DNA from 3 places in the Buttiauxella cochleicola genome. Region 2 is predicted to be linked to each of the others. Evidence: predicted binding sites of a transcription regulator. Region 2 holds the regulator's gene; each other region holds the start of a gene.
The links. The regulator PurR, encoded in region 2, represses purine synthesis genes. The targets are predictions, from matches to a motif close to CANGCAAACGTTTGCNTG.
Positions count from the first base shown of each region.

Region 1: a site for PurR is predicted at 1,811-1,828, ahead of purM (phosphoribosylformylglycinamidine cyclo-ligase). Genes of this name have one in related genera too.
Region 3: a site for PurR is predicted at 2,269-2,286, ahead of glyA (serine hydroxymethyltransferase). Genes of this name have one in related genera too.

Region 1 is NZ_JAJSOU010000024.1:47,460-50,743, forward strand. It holds gene uraA (uracil permease) at 1-958, opposite strand, end outside; gene upp (uracil phosphoribosyltransferase) at 1,042-1,668, opposite strand; gene purM (phosphoribosylformylglycinamidine cyclo-ligase) at 1,883-2,920, shown strand; gene purN (phosphoribosylglycinamide formyltransferase) at 2,920-3,284, shown strand, end outside.
Region 2 is NZ_JAJSOU010000001.1:180,211-183,494, forward strand. It holds gene punC (purine nucleoside transporter PunC) at 1-612, opposite strand, end outside; gene punR (DNA-binding transcriptional activator PunR) at 728-1,639, shown strand; gene purR (HTH-type transcriptional repressor PurR) at 1,660-2,685, opposite strand; gene cydH (cytochrome bd-I oxidase subunit CydH) at 2,981-3,070, shown strand; gene sodB (superoxide dismutase [Fe]) at 3,123-3,284, opposite strand, start outside.
Region 3 is NZ_JAJSOU010000016.1:39,088-42,371, reverse strand. It holds gene LVQ79_RS18790 (ROK family protein) at 1-842, shown strand, start outside; gene glyA (serine hydroxymethyltransferase) at 898-2,151, opposite strand; gene hmpA (NO-inducible flavohemoprotein) at 2,497-3,284, shown strand, end outside.

The DNA of each region.
Region 1 (3,284 bases), on a different contig from region 2:
CAACGCAAGAAAGCAGAATTGCCAGAATCGCCGCGCCACCGATAACCCAGGTGGAATAAACGCGGGTAATGGCCATAACGCCGATGTTCTCACCATAAGTGGTGTTTGGTGTCGAACCAAAGAAACCGGAGAAAATCGTCGAAATACCGTTGGCGAACATTGAACGATGCAAGCCTGGGTCGCGAATCAAATCTTTCTTCACGATATTTGCCGTTACGACCAGGTGACCCACGTGTTCCGCAATCACTACCAACGCTGCAGGCAGAATTGTGAAGATCGCAAACCACTCAAAACGCGGGGTGTAGAAGGTTGGCAGTGCGAACCAGTGCGCGTTAATAATTGGCGTGACATCAACCACGCCCATGGCGAAGGAGAGTGCGTAACCCGCCAGCACACCGATAAGAATCGGGATAATCGCCAGGAAGCCACGGAACAGAACCGAACCAAAGATGGTTACCCCAAGCGTCACCAGGGAAATAATAATGGTGGTTGAGTCAGGAGAAGTGCCATCAGCAGGTAGAAGACCAGCCATATTCGCAGCCACGCCCGCCAGTTCAAGGCCGATAACCGCCACAATCGCGCCCATCGCCGCAGGAGGGAACATCACATCCAGCCAGCCAGTACCGGCCTTTTTAACAATCAAAGCCACAATACAGAACAACACGCCACACATGATAAAACCGCCCAGCGCCACTTCATAGCCCAGCGGCAGGAGTAGCAGTACCGGTGAAATAAACGCAAAGCTCGAACCGAGATAGGCCGGGATTTTACCTTTACAGATAAAGAGATACAGCAGTGTCCCGATCCCGTTAAATAGCAGCACCGTCGCCGGGTTGATGTGGAACAGGATTGGTACCAGAACGGTGGCACCAAACATCGCGAACAGGTGCTGCAAGCTTAACGGTATCGTTTGCAGCAGGGGTGGTCTTTCGCTCACTCCAATAGCGCGGCGTGTCATCTTTATTTCCTCTGAGGATGGTGTTGTTGTGTTTTAGCCAAAAAAAAGCCGACTCTCAAAGTCGGCTAATTTTATTGAATCAATTATTTGGTACCGAAAATCTTATCACCAGCATCGCCGAGGCCCGGAATAATGTATCCGTGCTCGTTCAGACCCTGATCGATAGAAGCGGTGAACAGCTCAACGTCCGGGTGCGCTTTTTCCAGCGCAGCGATACCTTCAGGTGCTGCGACCAGAACCAACACTTTAATGCTGGTACAACCGGCGTTTTTCAGCAGGTCGATGGTTGCGATCATAGAACCGCCGGTTGCCAGCATTGGGTCAACCACCAGCGCCATACGTTCTTCAATGTTAGAAACCAGTTTCTGGAAATAAGGAACAGGTTCCAGGGTTTCTTCGTTACGGTAAATACCCACAACGCTGATACGCGCGCTTGGAACGTTTTCCAACACGCCTTCCATCATGCCCAGACCGGCACGCAGAATTGGCACAACGGTAATCTTCTTACCTTTGATTTGATCAATCTCTACCGGGCCGTTCCAGCCTTCGATAGTGACTTTTTCAGTTTCCAGATCCGCCGTGGCTTCGTAAGTCAGCAAGCTGCCAACTTCTGAGGCGAGTTCACGAAAGCGTTTGGTGCTAATGTCGTTCTCACGCATCAGGCCCAGCTTGTGTTTGACGAGTGGGTGTTTGACTTCCACGATCTTCATACTCTTTCTCCCCGAGATAGTTGGCCACCATAAAAAAAATCGCCGGATTATACCGCTTTTTTAACACCGCGCCACCGCTTCGAGATCAAGTTGGGTGAAATGAGTATAGATTGATAATAATTACACCCCGCTGAATAAGAGGCTCGCAAACGTTTGCCTGCACTGTTAGAATTGCGGCGTTTTTTATTTCTAACCCATCCGCGGGGACTAAGCAGTGACCGACAAAACCTCTCTTAGCTATAAAGATGCCGGTGTTGATATTGATGCTGGTAACGCTCTGGTCGATAAAATCAAAGGTGTAGTGAAAAAGACTCGCCGCCCGGAAGTCATGGGTGGGCTGGGCGGTTTCGGTGCGTTGTGCGCGTTACCTCAAAAGTATCGTGAGCCTGTGCTGGTTTCCGGCACCGACGGTGTGGGTACTAAATTACGGCTGGCGATGGATTTAAAGCGCCACGACACTATCGGCATCGATCTGGTCGCTATGTGTGTCAATGACCTGATTGTTCAAGGTGCTGAGCCGCTGTTTTTCCTCGATTATTACGCCACTGGCAAACTTGAAGTCGAAACTGCTGCGAGCGTTATTTCCGGTATTGCCGAAGGTTGTCTGCAATCTGGCTGTGCATTAGTTGGCGGTGAAACGGCTGAAATGCCGGGCATGTACCATGGCGAAGATTACGACGTTGCTGGCTTTTGTGTAGGCGTGGTCGAAAAATCTGAAATCATCGATGGTTCTAAAGTCACTGACGGCGATGTGCTGATTGCCCTGGCATCAAGTGGCCCGCATTCCAACGGTTATTCTCTGGTACGTAAAGTACTGGAAGTGAGCGGTACTGACCCGCTGACGACAGAGCTTGAAGGCAAACCGCTGGCAGATCATTTACTGGAACCGACTCGCATTTATGTGAAGTCTATTCTGGAATTGATTGAAAATGTAGACGTTCACGCCATTGCGCACCTGACCGGCGGCGGCTTCTGGGAAAATATCCCACGCGTTCTGCCAGACAACACTCAGGCGATTATTGCTGAATCTTCATGGCAGTGGCCTGCGGTATTCAACTGGTTGCAAAAAGCCGGGAATATCAGCCGTCACGAAATGTACCGCACCTTTAACTGCGGTGTCGGCATGCTGATTGCCCTGCCTGAGTCAGAAGCTGATAAAGCGATAGAATTTTTGAACGCAAAAGGTGAAAACGCCTGGAAAATCGGTAGTATCAAAGCTTCTGATTCCTCCGAGCGCGTGGTTATTGAGTAATGAGACGTATAGTGGTGCTAATTTCCGGCAACGGAAGCAATCTTCAGGCAATTATTGATGCTTGTAAGCTGAAAAAGATTAATGCCACCGTGGCGGCTGTATTCAGTAATAAAACCGATGCCTTTGGTCTTGAGCGAGCGCGTGCTGCGGAAATTCCTGCTCACGCGTTAACGGCTAGCCAATTCGCTGACCGCGCAGCGTTCGATCGTGAGCTAATGCTTGAGATCGATGCCTACGCCCCCGATCTGGTGGTGCTAGCCGGTTATATGCGCATTCTTAGCCCGGAGTTTGTCGGTCATTACGCAGGGCGACTGATCAACATCCACCCTTCTCTGCTGCCAAAATATCCTGGCCTCAATACGCA
Region 2 (3,284 bases):
GCGATTACGCAGCAACGACATAAAGCTGACTTTGTTGTCTTCTGTTTGCGGGTGATGCTGGGTACGTGGTTTCAGGCGCAGAGTTGGTATCATCAGCACCAGCGTGATGGCAAATAGTGTGGCGAAAATCGCCTGCCAGTCAAAGTGGGTCAAAATCCAACTACCCAACAGTGGAGCCAGTGCTGGAGATAGACCAACCAGCGGCATAATCGTTGCAAAAATGCGATTTGCACGGTTTGCCGGGTAGTAATCGGTCACCAGTGCCTGCCAGCTTACCGCGGCAGAACAAACACCAACGGCCTGAACGAAGCGCAGCACCAGCAGAGCAGTAGCACTTTCTACCCACAACATTCCAATACAACCGACGGCGAACAGACTTAGACCTGCCAGCAAAACTGGTTTACGTCCGAAATGGTCTGACAGCGGCCCCCACATTAACTGGGCAAACGCAAAGCCCGCAAGGAACAGGCTCAGGCTCGCACTGACGGCGGAGGCATCGGTCTGTAAATCTTGCTGAATGGCAGCGAAAGCAGGCAGATACATGTCTGTGGCAAGGAAGCCCAGAACACTTAATCCAGCCAGCCAGATAAGAAATCCTTTTGATGGTTGCATAATTTTCTCTTGTTTTATCTTGCAGGTTGATCGCTGCAAGAGTGTACGGAGTGCAAATAGGCTTGTGAAACGCTAATATTTGTAGGTTGCGTTCAAAAAATTTGTGAGCAGAGAAATGTGGTCAGAATATTCGCTGGAAGTGATAGATGCGGTAGCGCGCAATGGCAGCTTCAGTGGTGCAGCACAAGAGTTGCACCGCGTTCCGTCAGCTATCAGCTATACGGTACGGCAACTGGAAGATTGGTTAGCGGTTCCGTTATTCGAACGTCGCCATCGTGATGTTGAATTAACCCCCGCTGGCGTCTTTTTCCTGAAAGAAGGCCGTTCTGTTATCAAAAAAATGATGACGACACGGCAGCAGTGTCAACAGATCGCAAATGGATGGCGCGGGCACCTGGCGATTGCAGTCGATAACATCGTTAAACCTGAACGAACACGTCAGTTAGTGTTGGATTTTTATCGTCATTTTCCGGATATCGAACTGCGTATCTTCCAGGAAGTGTTTAACGGCGTGTGGGATGCGCTGGCTGATGGGCGAGTTGAAGTCGCGATTGGTGCGACACAAGCTATTCCCGTCGGGGGGCGTTATGCGTTCCGCGATATGGGGACGTTGAGTTGGCGCTGTGTGGTGTCATCAAATCACCCGCTGGCACAGCAGGGCGGAACCTTAAGTGATGATGATCTACGGGCCTGGCCGTCGTTAGTACTGGAAGATACTTCCCGCTCGCTACCGAAGCGCATTACCTGGCTTTTGGATAATCAGCGTCGAGTTGTGGTTCCAGACTGGGAATCTGGCTCTGATTGTCTTAGCGCGGGTTTATGTATTGGTATGGTGCCGCTGCATATAGCAAAGCCGTGGTTAGCTTCGGGGCAGTGGAGTGAGCTGACGCTCGATAACCCATTCCCGGACGCGGCATGTTGCCTGACATGGCGGCAAAATGATGCTTCGCCAGCTTTGGCCTGGTTGTTGGAGTATTTGGGGGATAGTGAGACGATGAATCAGGAGTGGTTGCAGGAGCCTGCTTAGGCAGGCTCCATTGACTGTTTTTAGCGACGATAATCGCGGAATGGACCATCTGCCACTGAACGGCGTTCAATTAAGCGTGGATGTACTTCAATCGACTGCGACTCTTCGCGTTTATTGACGATTCTATCCAGCAGCATATTGAATGCTGTTTCACCCAGTGAATCCTTCGGCTGATGAATGGTGGTCAATGCCGGTGAGAAGTAACGCGCGTTACGCACGTTGTCGTAGCCGATAATGGAAATATCTTGCGGCACGCGTAAACCCATTTCATCAGCAGCACAAATTGCGCCCATCGCCATAATGTCACCGCCGCAGAATATCGCGGTAGGGCGATGGGACTGCCCAATTATCTGCTGCATGGCGCGGTAGCCTGACTCAGGTTCAAAGTCACCCTGCACAATCCAGTTCTCAGGAATAGCGATACCAGCCTCTTCCAGCGCTTTCATAAAACCAGCATGGCGGCCGCCACCGGTATTACGTTCCATTTGACCGGGAATTGCACCAATTTCGCGGTGACCACGCTCAATCAAATAACGGCCAGCCAGATAGCCACCGTGGAAGGCATTATCGACAACGGAGTCGGTGAAATCCGCGCGGGCTTCGCCCCAGTCCATCACAACCATTGGGATGTGACGATACTCTTCAAGCATAGTCAGTAATGATTCCGGGTATTCAGAACACATCACCAACAGCCCATCGACGCGTTTTTGCGCCATCATGGATAAATAGGCGCGCTGTTTTTCGAAATTATTGTGCGCATTACCCAAAATCAGGGTGTAGCCTTTTTCAAAGCAGCTATTTTCGACAGCTTCGATTATCTCGGCAAAATAGGGTGCTTCGCTAGAAGTGGCTAGCAAACCAATCGTTTTGGTGTGATTAACTTTCAAGCTACGTGCGACGGCGCTAGGCGAATAATGCAATTGTTTAATTGCTGCCCAGACCGCATTGCGTGTTTCTTCCGCCACAAAACGGGTCTTGTTAATCACATGTGATACGGTTGTAGTGGAAACGTTTGCGAGCTTCGCTACGTCCTTGATTGTCGCCATTAAATTTCACTCCGGGCCATATCGTAAACCCCTGATAACCAATGTGTTAAACGTTTGCGTACGCTAACTCCTGAGGCAACGTTAAGGTTGCAGGTATGCCGGGATTGCGACATAAAACGGGAGGAGGGCGTTGAATAGATGGTACGCAACAAATTAGCGTGGGATTTTGGCCTATCCTGGAGAAAAGTGAAAGAGGGAAAAGCGATATCAGGTTAAAACCAGGGGGATTTTTATGTCTGATTGTGGGAAAATCAATCCGACACACCGATTGTAGGGTAATAAAAGGAGTTTGCTAATGAGTACCGATCTGAAATTTTCAATCATGACCACGGTTGTTGTTTTGGCTCTGATTGTGTGTGGCGCGTTAACCGCCGTACTGCATTGATACATCGCTCTGATTAAAATGGGCCGCAATCGCGGCCCATATCTTTTTGGTTTTATGCTGCCAGATTCTTAGCAACAAACTCCCAGTTCACCAACGCCCAGAAATGCTCAAGATAGCCAGCACGAGCATTGCGGTAGTCGATGTAGTACGCATGTTCCCACACATCCACAGTCAATAACGGTGTTGCCGCTGTTGTTAATGGGGTACCCGCGTT
Region 3 (3,284 bases), on a different contig from region 2:
CGCAGGCGTTACTGGCTGCTATTGAGAACATCTGGCGTAATCAACGCAAAATCTGGTCGAAAAAAGTCATCAATCTCGCTCTGGCTATTCATGGACAAGTCGATCCTGTGACAGGTGTTTCGCAAACCATGCCACAGGCTCCGTGGCGTGAGCCGGTAGAAATTAAATATCTGCTGGAGGAAAAGCTTGGTGTAACGGTAAGAGTCGATAACGACTGTGTGATGCTAGCTCTGGCAGAAAAGTGGCAAAATCCAGCAAACCGCCAGGATTTCTGCGTGATAAATGTCGATTATGGAATTGGTTCATCGTTTGTCATCAACGGGCAGATTTATCGCGGCAGTTTGTATGGCAGTGGGCAAATCGGTCACACCATTGTGAACCCAGACGGCATGGCTTGTGACTGCGGGCGCTATGGTTGCCTGGAAACAGTAGCTTCGTTAAGTGCGTTAAAAAAACAGGCGCGCATATGGTTAAAATCACAACCAGGAACGCCTAAGCTCGACCCTGAATCGATTACCTCAACACAGCTTATTGCTGCCTGGCACGAAGGCAATGAACAAGTACGCCGTTGGGTCGAAAGTGCCGCAAACGCTATTGGGCTAAGTCTGTACAACTTCCTCAATATCCTGAATATCAATCAGATTCTGTTTTATGGTAGAAGCTGTGCTTTTGGTGACAGCTGGCTCGCAACTATCGACAGGCAAATTGGATTCAATCCATTTGATCACGGCGACTCATTAAAGATGAATGCCACACAGATTAGTTTTGGGCAATTAAGCAGGCCACAGCAAGTCATGGGGATTGGGTATTTGTACGCAGAAGTCGCGTTAAATGAGATGTAATAACGAGCAGGAATAAAAAAACCCCGGCAAGCCGGGGTTTCAATGTCAGACGATATTAAGCGTACACAGGTAAACGTGCGCAGATATCGAGAACTTTTTGCTTGGTGCGTTCGATAACAGCTTCGTCGTTGATGCTATCAAGCACATCACACATCCAGCCAGCCAGTTCGCGAACGTCTGCTTCATTGAAGCCACGGCGAGTTACCGCTGGAGTACCGATACGGATACCAGAAGTCACAAACGGGCTCTTCGGATCGTTTGGCACGCTGTTTTTGTTCACGGTGATATTCGCGCGACCCAATGCAGCATCAGCTTCTTTACCGGTCAGGTTTTTATCAACCAGATCCAGCAGGAACAGGTGGTTGTCAGTACCGCCAGAAACCACTTTGTAACCGCGATCCAGGAACACAGAAACCATTGCTTTTGCATTCTTAGCAACTTGCTGCTGGTAAGTTTTGAACTCAGGTTCCATTGCTTCTTTCAGTGCAACAGCTTTACCCGCGATGACATGCATCAGTGGGCCGCCCTGCGCACCAGGGAACACAGCGGAGTTCAGTTTCTTATAAAGCTCTTCGCTGCCGCCGTTCGCGAGGATTAAACCACCGCGTGGGCCTGCCAGAGTTTTGTGCGTAGTCGTTGTAACAACGTGCGCATGTGGAACCGGGTTCGGGTAAACGCCCGCGGCAATCAGGCCAGCAACGTGTGCCATGTCCACGAACAGTTTGGCATCAACCATGTCTGCGATTTCACGCATTTTTGCCCAGTCAACCACGCCGGAATAAGCAGAGAAGCCACCGATGATCATTTTCGGCTTATGGGCTTTAGCTTGTTTTTCCAGATCTGCGTAGTCGATATGACCGCTTTCATCGATACCATAAGGAACGATGTTGTACAGCTTGCCGGAGAAGTTTACCGGGGAGCCGTGAGTCAGGTGGCCACCGTGTGCCAGGTTCATACCCAGAACGGTGTCGCCTGGTTCCAGCAAAGTGGTGTATACCGCGAAGTTAGCCTGTGAACCGGAGTGCGGTTGCACGTTAGCGTAATCAGCGCCGAACAGCTCTTTTGCACGGTCGATAGCCAGTTGTTCAACCACATCAACGTATTCGCAACCGCCGTAGTAGCGTTTGCCTGGGTAGCCTTCAGCGTATTTGTTGGTTAACTGAGAACCCTGAGCCTGCATCACGCGTGGGCTGGTGTAGTTTTCGGAGGCGATCAGTTCAATGTGCTCTTCCTGACGTACTTTTTCTTGCTCCATGGCCTGCCATAAATCGGCATCGTAATCGGCAATGTTCATTTCACGTTTTAACATTCGCATCTCCAGACTCAGCTAACAGTAAAAATTCGAACAGCTTTGAGGGCTCTCTCAAACAACGGGCAACAGTGTAAACCGAATTGGTATCAGGTGATAGGTCTTGACAGAGGTTTTTACGCAAACGATTGGCTCGGCATCCAGCAAGGGTTTGAAGCCAAAAGTGGCAAGCTATTTCTGCGGATATTAATTCATCATCAACATGCAGAAATTTCATGTTCTGTGAGCCGAATCGACTCAGTAAGTATCCATTTACAATGTAGTACTTTTATTTTGGCGGCGAGTTTTATAAGATGCATTTAAAATACATCAATTAGAAAACCTGCCCGAAAATGGAGAAACACCATGCTTGATGCACAAACCATCGCTACAGTGAAATCGACTATTCCCCTGCTTGCAGCAACCGGTCCAAAACTTACCGCGCACTTTTACGATCGCATGTTCAGCCATAATCCCGAGTTGAAAGAGATCTTCAATATGAGCAACCAGCGCAATGGCGATCAGCGTGAAGCGCTGTTCAATGCCATCTGTGCGTATGCGACCAATATTGAAAATCTGGCGGTGTTACTACCAGCGGTAGAAAAAATCGCGCAGAAACACACCAGCTTCCAGATCAAACCGGAACAGTACGACATCGTCGGTGGTCATCTGTTAGCAACGCTGGATGAAATGTTTAGCCCGGGCCAGGAAGTGTTGGATGCCTGGGGCAAAGCATACGGTGTTCTGGCTGGCGTATTTATCAACCGTGAGGCTGAAATTTACCAGGATAACGCGGCGAAAAATGGCGGCTGGGAAGGGACACGTGCTTTTCGGATTGTGGCAAAAGAGCCGCAGAGCGCACTTATCACTAGCTTCGAATTTGAACCGCTGGATGGCAAACCGGTCGCTGATTATCAACCAGGCCAATACCTTGGCGTATGGCTCAAACCTGAAGGCTTCCCGCATCAGGAGATTCGCCAATATTCATTGACCCGCAAGCCAGATGGCAAAAGCTATCGCATTGCGGTGAAACGTGAAGATTTAGGCCAGGTTTCAAGCTGGTTACACAATCACGCACAAGTGGGCGATGAAGTGCATCTGGCCGCGCCTGCCGGTGATTTCTTTATGGACGTGAAAGCGCAAACGCCGGTTAC